DNA from 4 places in the Streptomyces luteosporeus genome. Region 2 is predicted to be linked to each of the others. Evidence: riboswitches for the same ligand, from Rfam matches in the RefSeq annotation. Region 2 holds a riboswitch; each other region holds the start of a gene.

Region 1 (4,206 bases), on a different contig from region 2:
CATGGCCACCACCATCTCCACCGGAGCGCTCAAGCCCAAGACCGCGGTCGCCATGTCGGCCGTCCTCAATCTCGTCGGTGCGTTCCTGTCCGTCGAGGTCGCCAAGACGATCTCCGGGGGCATCATCGATGAGAGTGCCGGCATCCGGCCCGAAGTGATCTTCGCCGGCCTCGTCGGCGCCATCGTCTGGAACATGCTCACCTGGCTGGCCGGCCTGCCCTCCAGCTCCTCGCACGCCCTCTTCGGCGGCCTGATCGGCGCCACCGTCGCCTCCGTCGGCTTCCACGCGGTCAACGCCGACAAGGTCGTCATGAAGGTCCTCATCCCGGCGGTCGCCGCGCCGATCGTGGCCGGCATCGCCGCCACCGTCGCCACCCGCCTGACCTACCGCCTGGCCAAGGGCCGCGACGAGCGCGACACCGCGAAGGGCTACCGCGCCGGCCAGATCGCCTCGGCCGCCCTGGTCTCCCTCGCCCACGGCACCAACGACGCCCAGAAGACCATGGGCGTCATCACCCTCACCCTGGTCGCCGGCGGCGTCGTCGCCCCGCACTCCGACCCGCCCATGTGGGTCATCGTCTCCGCGGGCCTGGCCATCGCGCTCGGTACGTACCTCGGCGGCTGGCGCATCATCCAGACGCTCGGCAAGGGCCTCACCGACATCAAGCCCGCCCAGGGCTTCGCCGCCCAGACCGGCGCCGCCACGGTGATCCTCGCCTCCTCCCACATCGGCTTCGCCCTCTCCACCACCCAGGTCTGCTCCGGCTCGATCATGGGCGCCGGCCTCGGCCGCAAGGGCGGCGTCGTGCGCTGGTCGACCGCCGGCCGCATGGTCGCCGCCTGGGGTCTGACCCTGCCGGCCGCCGGCCTCGTCGCCGCCGGCGCGGCGCTCCTGGCCGACCAGGGCCAGTGGGGCGTGACCGCCGTCGCCGTCCTCGGCCTCGCCGTGTGCGGCGGCATCTGGGCGGCCTCGCGCCGCAAGCCGGTCACCCACGACAACGTCAACGACCTCAACGAGCCGCAGGGCATCGCCGCCCCCGCCGCCGAGCCCGTCGGCGTGGTCACCGCGGCCCTCCAGGCCGTCGCCCCGCCGCCGGCCGGCCCCGCGGCCGCCCCCGCCCCCGCCCCCGCGACGACCGGCTGAGCGCCGGGCACGGAGGAAGAAACACCATGCACATCGACTGGGCAGCTTTCGCAGAGGTCTTCGGGGTCAGCCTCGTGGTGACCGTCGGGCTCGTGGGCCTGTTCACGCTCGGCATCGTCGGCACGTCCCGCAAGGCGGACGCCGCGGATGCGGCGGGCGGTACGGCGGCCGCGGGCGCGCTGGCGCGCACCGGCGCGTACGCGTGCTTCGCGCTGTGCGCGGCGGCCGTCGGATACGGCATCTCGCTGATCGTGGCCTGAGGCCACGCGCCCGGAGGGGCGGGACGGGGGTTTTCGGCCCCGGTCCCGCCCTTTCGCCGTTTCCCGGGGCTCCGCCCCGGACCCCGGTCCTCAAACGCCGGACGGGCTGATTTCAGCCCGTCCGGCGTTTGAGGACACCGGGCGCAGCCCGGTCCGGGGGTCCGGGGGCTCGCCCCCGGGAAACGGTGAAAGGGCGGGTCAGGGGCTCGGCCGCCCGCAGGGCCCCGCCCCCGGCCGCGAGTTGACGGGCCTTCCAGGCCCATGGTGGACTGCCCGGGCCAAACGGCGACAGCAGAGGAAGCCGGTGCGAATCCGGCGCGGTCCCGCCACTGTCACCGGGGAGTGTCCCCCCACCCGCAGGGCCACGGCGCGAGCCGGAAGGCCGGGGGCGACGCGGATCCGGGAGCCAGGAGACTCTGGTCGCCGGTCACGTCGAGCCAGGGCGAGGACCCTGAGTGAGGACACGCATCGGCCATGCCCTGTCGCGGTTTCGCCTGCGGCGCCGCCCTCGGATTCCTGGGCGACCTGGTTGTCGGTGACCCCCGCAGGGGGCACCCTGTTGCCGCGTTCGGGCGTGCGGCCCACGCCCTGGAGCAGCGCTTGTGGCGCGACGACCGCGGACGCGGTGCGCTGTACGCCGCCGTGTGCACCGGTACCACCGTGGCGGGCGCCGCGCTGCTGGCTCGTGCGGTGCGCGGCCGGCGGGGCGCGGACGTCGCCCTGACGGCGGCCGTCACGTGGGCGGTGATCGGTGGGACGTCGCTGGCCCGGGAGGCCCGGGCGATCGGCGGGGCGCTGGCCGCCGGCGATCTGGAGGTGGCCCGGGAGCGGTTGCCGCATCTGTGCGGCCGTGATCCGTCGTCGCTGGACGCCCAGCAGATCGCCCGTGCCGTGGTGGAGTCGGTGGCCGAGAACACCTCGGACGCCGTCGTCGGCGCCCTGGTGTGGGGCGCGCTCGCGGGCGTACCCGGTCTGCTGGGCTTCCGGGCGGTGAACACGCTGGACGCGATGGTCGGTCACAAGTCGCCGCGGCACCGCCGCTTCGGCTGGGCGTCGGCCCGGCTCGACGACGTCGTCGGCTGGCCGGGGGCGCGGCTGACCGCGGCCCTGGCGGTGCTCGCCGCGCCGGATCCGCGCGGTGCCGCGCGGGTGGCGCGGCGGGACGCGCACCGTCACCCGAGCCCCAACGCCGGCCCGGTCGAGGCGGCGTTCGCGGGGGCGCTGGGGGTGCGTCTGGGCGGGACGCTGGCGTACGGGGGCCGCGTCGAGCACCGGCCCGTCCTGGGCGCGGAGCTGCGCGCCGTGCGCACCGGGGACATCGAGCGCGCGGTGCGCCTTTCGCGCCGGGTGTCGCTGCTGGCGCTGGGCTGTGCGATCGGGGGCCGGGCTGTGGGCAGCCTTCTGAAGGCCGGGACGACGAGGACTGGGAAAGCGAGGAACCGGTGACATCGCAACCGCGGGGCGGGGGCCTGCTGGTGGCCGGGACCACCTCGGACGCGGGCAAGAGCGTGGTGACGGCGGGCATCTGCCGCTGGTTGTCCCGCAAGGGCGTCAAGGTCGCGCCGTTCAAGGCGCAGAACATGTCGCTCAATTCGTTCGTGACGCGCGAGGGCGCGGAGATAGGGCGTGCGCAGGCCATGCAGGCGGCCGCGGCGCGCGTCGAGCCGAGTGCGCTGATGAATCCGGTGCTGCTCAAGCCCGGCAGCGACCGCAGCAGCCAGGTCGTGCTGATGGGCAGAGCAGTGGGCGAGCTGAGCGCCCGCGGTTACCACCAGGGGCGTCAGGAGCAGTTGTTCGCCACGGTCACGGAGTGCCTGGCCGAGCTGCGGCGTACGCACGACGCGGTGATCTGCGAGGGCGCCGGCAGCCCGGCGGAGATCAACCTGCGCCGCTCCGACATCGTCAACATGGGCCTGGCCCAGGCCGCGCGGCTGCCCGTGGTCGTGGTCGGCGACATCGACCGGGGCGGGGTGTTCGCGTCCTTCTTCGGTACGACGGCGCTGCTCTCCCGCGAGGACCAGGAGCTGATAGCGGGGTACGTGGTCAACAAGTTCCGTGGCGACGTGTCGCTGCTGGAGCCGGGGCTGGCGATGCTGCGGGACCTGACGGGCCGGGCGACGTTCGGCGTACTGCCGTTCGCCCACGGCCTGGGCATCGACGAGGAGGACGGCCTGCGGGTGTCGCTGCGCGGCGCCGTCCGCGAGTCGGTGGTCGCCGCCCCGCACGGCGCGGACGTGCTGCGGGTGGCCGTGTGCGCGGTGCCGCTGATGTCGAACTTCACGGACGTGGACGCGCTGGCGGCCGAACCGGGCGTCGTCGTGCGGTTCGTGGACCGCCCCGAGGAGCTCGCCGACGCGGACCTGGTCGTCGTCCCCGGCACGCGCGGCACCGTGCGGGCGCTGGCGTGGCTGCGGACACGCGGGCTCGCCGACGCCCTCGTACGGCGGGCGGCCGAGGGCCGCCCCGTCCTGGGCATCTGCGGCGGCTTCCAGCTGCTGGGCGAGCGCATCGACGACGAGGTCGAGTCGCGGGCGGGCACGGTCGAGGGGCTGGGCCTGCTGCCGGTGCACGTGCGGTTCGCGGCGGAGAAGACCCTGGCCCGGCCCGTCGGCGAGGCCCTGGGCGAGCCCGTGGAGGGGTACGAAATCCACCACGGCGTGGCGGACGTACGCGGCGGGGACGAACCGTTCCTGGACGGCTGCCGGGTGGGCGCCGTGTGGGGCACGCACTGGCACGGCTCGCTGGAGAGCGACGGCTTCCGCCGGGCGTTCCTGCGCGAGGTCGCCCGCGCGGCGGGACGGG
Region 2 (4,206 bases):
GCGCCGGCCGCGGTGTTGGGCGAGAAGGCGTCGGAGTCCAGGCGGGGCGCGCCCTGAGGGTAGGTGCCGGCGCGGGAGAAGAGCATGCGCAGCGAGTTGGACAGGGTGGTGACCGTGCCCACGGAGGAGCGCGAGGTGGGGGCGGAGCGGCGCTGTTCCAGGGCGACGGCGGGCGGCAGGCCGGTGATCTCCTCGACCCTGGGGGCGCCGACCTGGTGGATGAGCCGGCGCGCGTAGGGGGCGACGGACTCGAAGTAGCGGCGCTGGGCCTCGGCGTAGAGCGTGCCGAAGGCGAGGGAGGACTTCCCCGAGCCGGAGACGCCGGTGAAGACGACGAGGGCGTCGCGGGGGATGTCGACGTCGACGTGCTTGAGGTTGTGTTCGGCGGCGCCGCGGACGCGGACGTACGGGTCGTGGGGGGCGTACGGGTCGTGGGGGTCAAGGCGGTCGTGCACGCGAGCGAGTCTAGGCGCCGCTCCCCCGCCTCCCCGGGAGGGTGAACCGCTACCGACACGCTGACGCGGCCGGGCATCCTGCGCCAGGATGCCCCAGGCAACCTCTGTCACAGCGAACGTCTCACAGCGAACGTCGACGACGACCTTTTCGACGGGATGGCCCATGACCGACACCGATGCCCAGGCGCGCGCGGCCCCCGGCGCCGACCCCCTGCGCCGGATCGCCGCGGCGATCGAGCGGGAACGGGACGCCTCGTCCCGTACCTGCCGGACGTGCGGCGGGCCGGCGCTGGTGGTGGTCGGCGAGGAACCGGCGGGCAGCGGCCCGCCGGTCGTCAGCGCCCGGAAGGCGTGCGCGCGGCGGGACTGCCCCCGTCCGTGACCCCGGACCCGTCCGTGAGGGCGGGCTCGGCCGTAACGGCGGACCCGTCCGTGACGGCGGCCGCCGCCGTGCGGGCGGTCCAGCGCTGCTCGACCCGCGCCAGACGCCAGTAGGCCAGTGCCGCGGCCCACACCACGACGAACAGCCCGACGATGACGAAGCCGACGTTGTCGAGGTTCAGCCCGGCGATCCAGCCGCTGACGGGATCGTCCAGGCCGAGCTTCTCGTGCAGGACGCCCACCAGCTCGATGGTGCCGATGAGGAAGGCGACGGCGATGGACAGGCCGGTGATGGTGAGGTTGTAGTAGACCTTGCGCACCGGGTTGGAGAACGCCCACTGGTAGGCGAAGTTCATGAACGTGCCGTCGAGGGTGTCGAAGAGGCTCATGCCGGCCGCGAACAGCAGCGGCAGGCACAGGATCGCGTACCACGGCAGCCCGGCCGCGGCGCCGCTGCCCGCCATCACCATCAGCGTGACCTCGGTGGCGGTGTCGAAGCCGAGGCCGAAGAGGAAGCCGAGGGGGTACATCTGGCCGGGGCGGCTGACCGAGCGGGTGAAGCGGCCCAGCAGCCGGTTCATGAAGCCGCGCGAGTCCAGCTGCTTCTCCAGCTCGCCCTCGTCGTAGCGGCCCTCGCGCATGGCGCGGAAGACGCGCAGGATGCCGGCGAGGGCGACGAGGTTGAGGATGGCGATGAGGTAGAGGAAGCCGCCGGAGACGGAGGTGCCGACGATTCCGAGCACCTGGTGGGTGGTGGAGTCCTCGTCCATCAGCGTGCCGGCCAGGTGCGTGCCGCCGGCCACCAGCAGGGCCATCACGACGACGACGCTGGAGTGGCCGAGGGCGAACCAGAAGCCGACCGAGACCGGGCGCTTGCCGTCGGCCATGAGCTTGCGGGTGGTGTTGTCGATGGCGGCGATGTGGTCGGCGTCGAAGGCGTGCCGCATGCCGAGGGTGTAGGCGGTGATGCCGAGGCCGACGCCGTAGACCTTGGAGTCGACGGTGTAGTGCTGCGGCACGACCAGCAGGTAGAGCACGCCGAAGGCGACGACGTGGAGGGCGGCGATGACGGCCAGCAGGCCGGCGGTGCGCACGGTGTCCTCGCGCCGCCAGCGGAAGGCCGGCGGCCCGGTGGGTATGCCGGTGGGTATGTCGGCGGGAAGGGATGTGTTGGTGGACATCTCGGGTTGAACGCTCCAGCACCTCGTGGATCACTTCGAGATGCCGTGGCCGGTCTCCTGGCTGACGGGTGCGCACGCGACCGCCCCGCCTTCCCAGGCCGCCGGATGCGGCCCAGTGGCTTCCGTGCGCCGGACGGGCCGGCGTGCGGGGTGGGGACGGTCACTCCCCGATCACAGTGGCGAGGGCCGCTCCGGAATGGGCCCCGAAGGGCCGGCACCGGTCTTCCCGAACACCACGGCCCCGACACCCTAACCTCCCGGCGGGCCTCATGGTCGCCCGGCCGTGCGTCATCCGCCGGAGGCCATCCCTCCGCTACCGCGCGGGTGATGGACGCCACCCCGGGCCCGGTGCTACGAGTGCAGGCAACGACCGGAAGGGGCTGACCGCCATGGCAGATTCGGCAGCGGGGACGGGGCAGGACCCGGGCGGCAGTGCTCCGGAGGTGCCCGGGCAGCGGACGGTGTTCGTGCGCCGCATCGGGCTGTTCCAGGCCACGGCCATCAACATGAGCCAGATGTGCGGGATAGGCCCCTTCGTCACCATTCCCCTCATGGTCGCCTCGTTCGGCGGCCCGCACGCCGTCATCGGCTTCGTCGCGGGGGCGGTGCTGGCGCTGGCGGACGGGCTGGTGTGGGCCGAGCTGGGCGCGGCGATGCCCGGCGCGGGCGGCAGTTACGTCTATCTGCGGCAGGCGTTCCAGTACCGCACCGGCAAGCTGATGCCGTTTTTGTTCGTGTGGACGGCGATGCTCTTCATCCCGCTCGCCATGGCCACGGGCGTGATCGGGTTCGTGCAGTACCTGGGCTATCTGTGGCCCGGCATGACGCAGACGCAGGGCGACGTGACGGGCCTGGCCATGGTGGCGCTGGTCGTCGCGCTGCTGTGGCGGCGGGTGGAGTCCATCGCGCGCATCACCGCCGTCCTGTGGGGCGTGATGATCGCGTCGGTGTCCCTGGTCATCGTCGCCGCCTTCACCCACTTCAGCCCGGAGCGGGCCTTCACCTACCCGGCGGGCGCCTTCGACGTGACGAGCCATCAGTTCTGGCTGGGCTTCGCCGCGGGGCTGACCATCGGCATCTACGACTACGGCGGCTACAGCACCGTCGCCTACATGGGCGCCGAGATCAAGGACCCCGGGCGCACCATGCCCAGGGCCATCGTGAACTCCATCCTGGGCATCATGGCCATCTACCTCCTGCTGCAGATCGGCACCCTGGGCGTCGTCGACTGGCGGGAGATGCTCGACCCCTCCTCCACCGCCTCCTCCTCGGTCGCCTCGGCCGTCATGGAGAAGACCTGGGGCAAGGCGGCGGCCGATGTCGTCACCGTGCTGATCCTCGTCACGGCCTTCGCGTCGGTCTTCACCGGACTCCTGGGCGGCTCGCGCATCCCCTTCGACGCGGCGCGGGAGAAGGTCTTCTTCCGCCGCTTCGGCGTCCTGCACCCCCGCCACCGCTTCCCGGGGTTGTCCCTGGCGACGATGGGGGTCATCAGCGCCCTGGGGTTCCTGATCGGCCGTCACACCGACCTCGCCACGATCATCCAGCTGCTGATGGCCGTGATGGTGATCCTCCAGGCGCTCTCCCAGGTGATCGCCGCGACCGTGCTGCGCCGCCGCCAGCCGGACCTGCCGCGCCCGTACCGCATGTGGCTCTATCCGCTGCCGAGCCTGGTCGCGCTGGCGGGCTGGCTCGTCATCTACGGCTTCGCGGACCGCAGTTCGCCGGGCCGGCATCCCATCGAGTGGTCGCTGGCCTGGGTCGGGGCGGGCTGCGTGGCCTTCGTGCTCTGGGCGGCGTACGAGCGGCAGTGGCCCTTCGGGCCGCGGGAGATCAATGAGGAGTACCTCCCGCGGCGGGCCGCCGGCACCGGCGGCGAGGCGGAGGGCGAGGAGGGATCCGTGACCACCGCGCCCGCCTGACGCTCCGTCGGCCCGGCGTCCCGGCCGGACCCCTGCGGGCGCCCGCACTTTCGTGGGGGCCGGCCGAACGGTGATAAAACGGCACCCATGCCCGTGACCACGTCCCCGCCCCCGTCCACCCCCGCCGCCACGCCGCGCAGGCTGCTCTGGCACCGCCTGATATTCGGGCTCTGGTACCGGCCCGTCGAGGTCCTCGACGAGTCCCGGGACCGGAGCGTGTGGGGAGCGGCCGCCTTCCTGTCGCTGCTGTGCGGGGCGATGGGCACG
Region 3 (4,206 bases), on a different contig from region 2:
CGGGGCGCGGTGTGGTCGGGTCGGATCAAGAGCTTGCTGCGACCAGCACTTTACCAGTGCATTACCCCAGGAGGGGAGATAAAAATTCTTGTCAAATCCTGGACAAGAGTTGACAGTTGACGATCAGCTGGTCCAGTCCATTGCGGCGAGGCAACGGAAGACGACATTCCGTCGACGGCCGGCGTCCCGATATGCGGAAGAGGGGTGACGCCGGGCAGGAGCTCCCCTAGATTTCCAGCGCATTACACATGTGATCGCACCCAGGGACGGAGCCACTGATGTCGGAACCCCCCGAGCAACAAGCCGGACGACCGGTTGCCCATACGGCCGCGGACGGCCCGCGCACGCGCGCGACCGCCTCCCCGGCACCCCTGATCGTCGCCGGGATCTGCCTGGCCATCCCCTTCGTGGCCATGCTGTGGGTCGACTCCTACGCCCGCGTCTCCCCGGCCTTCATCGGTATTCCCTTTTTCTACTGGTACCAGATGTTGTGGGTGCTCATCGCGACGCTGCTGACCACGATCGCCTATGTCCTCGTTCGCCGTCGCGAACGCCTGCTCAAGGGAGGTGAATCGAAGTGAAGGAAGGGGTCAACGGTGTGGCACTGACCGTCTTCGTCTTCTTCTTCCTGGCCGTGACGGTCATGGGCTTCTGGGCCGCGCGCTGGCGAAAGGCGGAGAGCGCCGACAGCCTCGACGAGTGGGGGCTGGGCGGCCGCTCCTTCGGTACCTGGATCACCTGGTTCCTGCTGGGCGGCGACCTCTACACGGCCTATACCTTCGTCGCCGTCCCGGCCGCCGTCTATGCGGGCGGAGCGGCCGGATTCTTCGCCGTGCCGTACACCATCCTTTGTTATCCGCTCGTCTTCACCTTCCTGCCGCGCCTGTGGTCGGTCTCGCACCGGCACGGCTACGTCACCTCTTCGGACTTCGTCCGGGGCCGGTTCGGTTCCCGCGGCCTGTCCGTCGCCCTGGCCGTCACCGGCATCCTGGCCACCATGCCGTACATCGCGCTGCAACTGGTGGGAATCCAGGCGGTACTGGACGTCCTGGGCGTGGGCGGCGGCGAGAGTGCCAACTGGTTCGTCAAGGACCTGCCGCTGCTGATCGCCTTCGGCGTCCTGGCCGCCTACACCTACTCCTCCGGGCTGCGCGCGCCGGCGCTGATCGCGTTCGTCAAGGACGCCCTCATCTACATCGTCATCGCGGTCGCCATCATCTACATCCCGATGCGGCTCGGCGGCTTCGACGAGATCTTCGCCAAGGCGGCCAAGGCGTTCGCAACCGAGAATCCGGCCACCGGCAAACCGCGCGGTGCGCTCGTGACCGGATCCGATGCGCAGTGGGCGTACGCGACCCTCGCCCTCGGCTCCGCCATGGCCCTCTTCCTCTACCCGCACTCGGTGACCGCGGTGCTCTCCAGCAAGAACCGCAACGTCATCCGCCGCAACACCACCATCCTGCCGCTGTATTCCCTCATGCTCGGCCTGCTGGCCATGCTCGGCTTCATGGCGATCGCCGCCGGGGTGAAGGTGAAGAACGGGCAGCTGGCGATCCCCCAGCTGTTCGAGGACATGTTCCCCGACTGGTTCACGGGCGTGGCGTTCGCCGCCATCGGCATCGGGGCGCTGGTGCCGGCGGCGATCATGTCGATCGCCGCGGCGAACCTGTTCACCCGCAACATCTACAAGGACTTCCTGAAGCCGGACGCCACGCCCGAGCACGAGGCGAAGGTGTCCAAGATCGCATCCCTGCTGGTCAAGGTCGGCGCCCTCGCCTTCGTGCTGACGATGGACAAAACGGTCGCCATCAACTTCCAGCTGCTCGGCGGCATCTGGATCCTGCAGACCGTGCCCGCGCTGGTGGGCGGGCTCTTCACGCGCTGGTTCCACCGCTGGGGCCTGCTGGCGGGGTGGGCCGCGGGCATGGCGTACGGGACGTGGCGGGCGTACGCGACACCCAGCGCCACGCAGGACCATTTCGGCAATACCAACCTCATTCCGCTCATCGGGGAGAAGGGGTACATCGGCCTGACGGCGTTCGTGGTCAACGTGCTGGTGGCGGTGGTCGCCACACTCGTCCTGCGGGCGGTGGGGGCGCCGGACGGGGTCGACCTCACGCGGCCGTCGGACTACACGGCCGATGCGGGCGACCCCGGCGTGCAGGAGAAGCTGCCGCCGGCCACCGTGGAGGCGCCCGCGGCGGGCTGAACCCCACCCGACCCCCGCCCGACGGGAAACTCCTCCGGAAGACTCCGTCAAGAGACCACCAAGAGCCGGACGGGCTGCGGCGCAGCCCGTCCGGCTCTTGCCTGCAAGGACGCCTCCCCTACCACATTCCGCAACCACCTCATGACGCGCCGACACAACATGTGGGGGCGCGTGCGAGGCCCGGCACTAGATGTATGCTCGTGCTCGCTGTCGCCGCAGGGGAATCCGGTGCAAATCCGGAACTGTCCCGCAACGGTGAACGAGTGCGCACAAACACCGCACCACCAGTCCGAGGACCTGCCGGCAGCGCGCCCACCACCGAGCCCGCCCCGGGCTCGGCCATGGGCGTTGAACACGTCCGGGCCTCGCGGGTTGGGCCGGCGGACGCTGCGCGGCACGCTCCCGAGTTCCGAGTCGGACGTGCCCGTACGCGACCGTCGCGCGCACCCGCCCGGCCACCACAGCCGAGCGAGGAGAGCCACTCGTGACCATCGCGCCCGCAGATCCGGTTGCAGGTCCCGTCTCAGCGAACGCGGAAGCGGCCGACGGCCCCGGGACCGCGCTGCTGCGTGCCCTGACGGACCTCACCGCCGATCTGCCCGCCACCGACCCGGGCAAGGTCGCCGCCGCCGCGCTGCGCGGCCGCAGCGCCGCGGCGGACGAGGCGGAGCTGCGCTCCCTCGCCACCGAGGCGGCCGCCGGCCTGATCGCCGAGGAGCCGGAGTACTCCAAGCTCGCCGCCCGCCTGCTCACCCGCGCCATCGCCGAGGAGGCGGCCGGCCAGGGCGCCACCTCCTTCTCCGCCTCGGTCGCCGTGGGCCACCGCGAGGGCCTCATCGCCGACGACACGGCCGCCTTCGTCGCCACCCACGCCGCGCGCCTGGACGCGCTCGTGGAGGCGGCCCTGGCCGACGGCGCCGACGACCGCTTCGGCTACTTCGGCCTGCGCACCCTGCACAGCCGTTACCTGCTGCGCCACCCGATCCACCGCGACGTGATCGAGACGCCGCAGCACTTCCTGCTGCGCGTGGCCTGCGGCCTGGCCGAGGACCACAGCGAGCGGGCCCTGGAGGACGTGGCGGCGCTGTACCGGCTCACCAGCACGCTGTCGTACCTCCCCTCCTCCCCCACGCTCTTCAACTCCGGCACCCGCCACCCGCAGATGTCGTCCTGCTACCTGCTGGACTCCCCGCTGGACGAGCTGGACTCGATCTACGACCGCTACCACCAGGTCGCCCGGCTCTCCAAGCACGCGGGCGGCATCGGCCTGTCGTACTCGCGCATCCGCTCCCGCGGCTCGCTCATCCGCGGCACCAACGGCCACTCCAACGGCATCGTGCCGTTCCTGCGCACCCTGGACGCCTCCGTCGCCGCGGTGAACCAGGGCGGCCGCCGCAAGGGCGCCGCCTGCGTGTACCTGGAGACCTGGCACGCGGACATCGAGGAGTTCCTGGAGCTGCGGGACAACACCGGTGAGGAGGCCCGCCGCACCCACAACCTGAACATCGCGCACTGGATCCCGGACGAGTTCATGCGCCGCGTCGAGGCCGACGCCGACTGGTCGCTGTTCTCCCCCGCCGACACGCCCGACCTGGTCGACCTGTACGGCGACGAGTTCGACGCCGCCTACCGCCGCTACGAGGCCGAGGGCAAGGCCGTCCGCACCATCCCCGCGCGCGTGCTGTACGCCCGGATGATGCGCACCCTGGCGCAGACCGGCAACGGCTGGATGACGTTCAAGGACGCCGCCAACCGCACGGCCAACCAGACGGCCGAGAAGGGCGCGGTCGTCCACTCCTCGAACCTGTGCACCGAGATCCTCGAGGTCACGAACGACGGCGAGACGGCCGTGTGCAACCTCGGTTCGGTCAACCTGGCGCAGCACCTGGGCGCCGACGGCGACATGGACTGGGAGAAGCTCGACGCGACCGTCCGCACGGCCGTCACCTTCCTCGACCGCGTCGTGGACATCAACTTCTACCCGACCGAGCAGGCCG
Region 4 (4,206 bases), on a different contig from region 2:
CGCCAGGATGTCGCCGAACTCGGCATAGCACATGTGGGTGTGGATCTGGGTGTCCGGCCGGACGCCGCTCGTCGCCAGGCGGAAGGCCTCGGTGGCCCAGGCGAGGTACGCGGCGTGGTCGGCGGCGCGCAGCGGCAGGGTCTCGCGCAGGGCGGGCTCGTCCACCTGGATCACCGACGTGCCGGCCGCCTCCAGGTCCTCGACCTCGTCGCGCAGGGCGAGGGCGACCTGCCGGGCGGTGTCGGCCAGCGGCTGGTCGTCGCGGACGAAGGACCAGGCAAGCATGGTGACGGGCCCGGTGAGCATGCCCTTGACCGGGCGCCGGGTGAGCGACTGGGCGTAGCGGGTCCAGCGGACGGTCATGGGCTCGGAGCGGGAGATGTCGCCGGCGAGGATCGGCGGGCGGACGTAGCGGGTGCCGTAGGACTGCACCCAGCCGTGCCGGGTGGCCAGGTAGCCGGTGAGCTGCTCGGCGAAGTACTGCACCATGTCGTTGCGCTCGGGCTCGCCGTGCACGAGGACGTCGATGCCGGTCTTCTCCTGGAAGGAGATCACTTCACGGATCTCCGCCTCGATGCGCTCCTCGTAGGCCGCGGCGGTGATGCGTCCGGCGCGCAGGTCCGCGCGGACGGTGCGCAGCTCGCTCGTCTGGGGGAAGGAGCCGATGGTGGTGGTCGGCAGGGGCGGCAGGCCCAGGTGGGCGCGCTGGGCGGCGGCCCGTTCGGCGTAGGGCTGTGAGCGGTGGGTGTCGGCGGCGGTGACGGCGGCGGCGCGGGCGCGCACCGCCGGGTCGCGGGTGATCGCCGAGTTCGTGCGGGAGGCGAGGTCGGCGCGGTTGGCGGCGAGTTCCGCGGCGATGGAGTCGGTGCCGTGGGCGAGGCCCTTGGCGAGGGTCGCGACCTCGCGGGCCTTCTGGCGGGCGAAGGAGAACCAGCGGACGATCTGCGGGTCGATGTCCCGCTCGGCGGTGGCGTCGAGGGGGACGTGCAGCAGGGAGCAGGAGGTGGCGACGTCGACCCGGTCGGCGAGGCCGAGCAGGGTGCCGAGGGTTGCCAGGGACTTCTCGAGGTCGTCGATCCACACGTTGCGGCCGTCGACGACGCCGGCGACCAGGCGCTTGCCGGGCAGGCCGCCGACGGCCGCGAGGTCGTCGAGCTGGGCGGCGGCGGAGCGGGTGAAGTCGAGGGCGAGGCCCTCCACGGGGGCCTTGGCCAGAACGGGCAGGGCCTCGCCGAGGCGGTCGAAGTAGGAGGCGACCAGCAGCTGCGGGCGGTCGGTGAGGGCGCCCAGCTCGCGGTAGGCGCGGGCGGCGGCGTTCAGCTCGGCCGGGGTGCGGTCCTGCACGAGGGCGGGCTCGTCCAGCTGGACCCACGTGGCGCCGGCGGCCCGCAGGTCGGCGAGGACCTCGGCGTACACCGGCAGCAGCCGGTCGAGCAGGGTGAGCGGCCGGAAGCCGGCGGCGACGTCGGGCGCGGGCTTGGCCAGCAGCAGGTAGGTGACCGGTCCGACGAGGACGGGGCGGGCGGCGAGACCGAGGGCGAGGGCCTCCTTCAGCTGCGTGACCTGCTCGGTGGAGTCGGCGGTGAAGACGGTGTCGGGACCGAGCTCCGGGACGAGGTAGTGGTAGTTGGTGTCGAACCACTTGGTCATCTCCAGCGGCGCCACCTCCTGGGTGCCGCGGGCCATGGCGAAGTACCCGTCCAGGGCGTCGGCCCCGACGGCGGCCCGGTGCCGGGCGGGGATCGCGCCGACCATGACGCTGGTGTCCAGGACGTGGTCGTAGTACGAGAAGTCGCCGGTCGGCACCTCGTGGACGCCGGCGTCGGCGAGCTGCAGCCAGTTGGTGCGGCGCAGCGCGGTGGCCGTCCGGCGCAGGGCGTCGGCGGTGACCTGGCCCTTCCAGTAGCCCTCGATCGCCTTCTTCAGTTCACGGCCCTGCCCCTGGCGGGGGTAGCCGTGCACGGTGGCGCGTACTGCCGCGGCTGCGGACTTGCTGGTCACGGAACTCTCCTTCGCGAGTTTCTTCCGGAGGACCCGGTGCGTGACGAGGGCGCGAAGGGGTGACGACAGGCCCGCCGGGACACCACCGTCGTAGCGTGTGTCCGTCCGCTGCGGAACGCCTGTGTACGCCGACCCGCCCTCGAGGTCACCGGGATGGCCGCGCGCGAACGCTCGCACGCGGGCAGCGGCAGGTCTTCGGACTCGCGGGCACGCCTGCCGGGAAGAACACCTCCCGGCGGACACCTACTGGCCGTCGCTTCCCGGGCCCGTGCGGACCCAGTGCGTATGACGGCGGTCGTTCCCGCTCACCGCTGCGGGGCAGTCCCGGATTCCCACCGGGTTCCCTCTTACGACGCCTCCCGCCTGGCGGACGGGGCGAACCAGCTGCACCGCCAGCCTAGAGGGAGAACCCCCGCCACGCACAGGGTTGTTCGCATGCCGGTCACACACGACGGCGGATCGGCCTGATGTTCGTTGTCCTGAGCATGTCCAGCTGCGGGGTAGGCTCCCCGGGCACGAGGACAATGCTGCTGGGGAGACGACATGAAGCGCCGGGCACTGTGGACGGCTGCCGTGGGGATGCTGGCCCTGGCCGGCTGCGCCGACTCGGGCCCGTCCCTGAAGTTCGGCGAGAAGGCGACCGTCGCCGGTGACAGGAGCGGTTCCGTCGGAGTGACCGTCGTCCGCGTGGAGAAGGGCAGCCACGCCGACCTCTCCCTGCTCCAGGACGCGTCGAAATACGCGGGCAAGACCCCCTACTACGTCCGCTTCACCCTCACGAAGACGGCCGAGGGGAACGACAACGACGAGACCTCGCACTTCGAGGTGTGGAGCGACGGCAAGCGACTGACGGAGCTGATCGTCCTGCCGTCCATGGAAGCCACGGGCGACCCGACCGAGCCCCTGACCACCGGCCACTTCGACAAATGCGTCGGGGCCGACCACACGACGTTCAAGGAAGCCCCCACGGGACGAAGCGTCGAGGGCTGCACCGTCTTCCTCGCCCCCGACGACGCGAAGGCACCGTCCACGGTCACGTGGACGCGGCGCAGCGAGACCCTCGCCACCTGGAAGTAACCCGCCGCTGCCGAGCCGTCGGGGGCGGGTGTCCGGTCGCGTCGTCGTGATCAGAAGGGAACGTCCGTCCCGGCTTCCCGCAATCGGCACAGTGCTTTGCCCATGCACTCGGCGACCGAGGCTCCGTCGGCACGCAGTCCCTCCGGCAACGGCCCTCCCCCGCCGGCGACGAACGTCCATGCCGGCAGTCCTTCCCGCATGCGCTCGGCATCGATGCGGAGCATGGCATCTATACCCTGCTCGCCCAGCCATTCGAGGATCAGCAGCGTCACGTCCTCGACGCCGCCGTCGGGACCGGGCTTGGGCCATCGCCCCTTCGCCTTGTTCATGGCGGTGACCCTACTCAGCGCGCATCCACAAGGCGCGCGGCTTCACCGCCGAGCGCCTGACCGACCACTTCGACGGCGCGGACCGTGACGCGGCAGCGCGGCGGCTGGGGCGAGCCGGGCAAGACGTTCGCCATCGGGCCGGGGCGGAGACTGATTCTCGCGGGGTGCTGGGGGAACGGGGTTCGTGACGGATCTTGCGAGCCATCGCCGCATTTCAGAGGCGCACCCGCGGTGTTCTGCCACCGGTGAACACAGGCTCGACCGGGCTCGGTGATCATTACCGTCCAGTCTCATGACGACGATTTCAACGCGCACGGTGGAGTACCCGGCCGACGGCCTCACGATGATCGGGCACCTCGCGCTCCCGGCCGGTGCCGACCGTCGGCCCGCGGTCCTGGTCGGGCCCGAGGGGATGGGGCTCAGCGATGTCGAGCGCCGCCGAGCCGATGCCCTGGCCGAGCTGGGGTACGTGGCGCTGGCCTTCGACCTTCACGGCGGGCGCTACTTGAGCGACCCCGAGGAGATGCTGGCCCGCTGCATGCCGCTGCTCGCCGACCCCGAACGCAGGCGGGGCATCGGCCACGCGGCGCTCGACGTGTTGCGCGCCGAACCGCGGACGGACCCCGACCGGATCGCCGCCGTCGGCTACGGCACCGGGGGCGCGATCGCCCTGGAACTCGGGCGCGACGGCGTCGACCTGCGCGCGATCGGGACAATCAACGCACTGACCACGGGCCGGCCGGGCGGGGCGGCGCGCATTGGCTGCCCGGTGTGGGCCGGGGTCGGGTCGGAAGACCCG

What was found. A riboswitch is a leader RNA that binds a small molecule or an ion and turns the genes downstream of it on or off. The one in region 2 is predicted to bind cobalamin.
Region 1: linked by a shared signal. The riboswitch ahead of ABD361_RS21065 (cobalamin biosynthesis protein) and the one ahead of nicT (Nickel transporter NicT) in region 2 are both predicted to bind cobalamin.
Region 3: linked by a shared signal. The riboswitch ahead of ABD361_RS24880 (ribonucleoside-diphosphate reductase subunit alpha) and the one ahead of nicT (Nickel transporter NicT) in region 2 are both predicted to bind cobalamin.
Region 4: linked by a shared signal. The riboswitch ahead of metE (5-methyltetrahydropteroyltriglutamate--homocysteine S-methyltransferase) and the one ahead of nicT (Nickel transporter NicT) in region 2 are both predicted to bind cobalamin.

What each region holds. Positions count from the first base shown of each region.
Region 1 covers NZ_BAAASL010000016.1:54,192-58,397, forward strand. Annotated here, with positions in the region: gene ABD361_RS21055 (inorganic phosphate transporter) at 1-1,144, shown strand, start outside; gene ABD361_RS21060 (hypothetical protein) at 1,171-1,404, shown strand; cobalamin riboswitch at 1,700-1,820, shown strand; gene ABD361_RS21065 (cobalamin biosynthesis protein) at 1,879-2,850, shown strand; gene ABD361_RS21070 (cobyric acid synthase) at 2,847-4,206, shown strand, end outside.
Region 2 covers NZ_BAAASL010000012.1:110,616-114,821, reverse strand. Annotated here, with positions in the region: gene uvrA (excinuclease ABC subunit UvrA) at 1-455, opposite strand, end outside; gene ABD361_RS17625 (hypothetical protein) at 619-837, shown strand; gene nicT (Nickel transporter NicT) at 791-2,017, opposite strand; cobalamin riboswitch at 2,048-2,270, opposite strand; gene ABD361_RS17615 (APC family permease) at 2,407-3,939, shown strand; gene ABD361_RS17610 (YIP1 family protein) at 4,027-4,206, shown strand, end outside.
Region 3 covers NZ_BAAASL010000022.1:22,567-26,772, forward strand. Annotated here, with positions in the region: gene ABD361_RS24870 (DUF3311 domain-containing protein) at 279-581, shown strand; gene mctP (monocarboxylate uptake permease MctP) at 578-2,209, shown strand; cobalamin riboswitch at 2,404-2,528, shown strand; gene ABD361_RS24880 (ribonucleoside-diphosphate reductase subunit alpha) at 2,694-4,206, shown strand, end outside.
Region 4 covers NZ_BAAASL010000009.1:158,285-162,490, reverse strand. Annotated here, with positions in the region: gene metE (5-methyltetrahydropteroyltriglutamate--homocysteine S-methyltransferase) at 1-2,001, opposite strand, end outside; cobalamin riboswitch at 2,189-2,373, opposite strand; gene ABD361_RS14155 (hypothetical protein) at 2,545-3,078, shown strand; gene ABD361_RS14150 (hypothetical protein) at 3,129-3,407, opposite strand; partial or broken gene ABD361_RS30670 (short-chain fatty acyl-CoA regulator family protein) at 3,480-3,551, shown strand; gene ABD361_RS14145 (dienelactone hydrolase family protein) at 3,700-4,206, shown strand, end outside.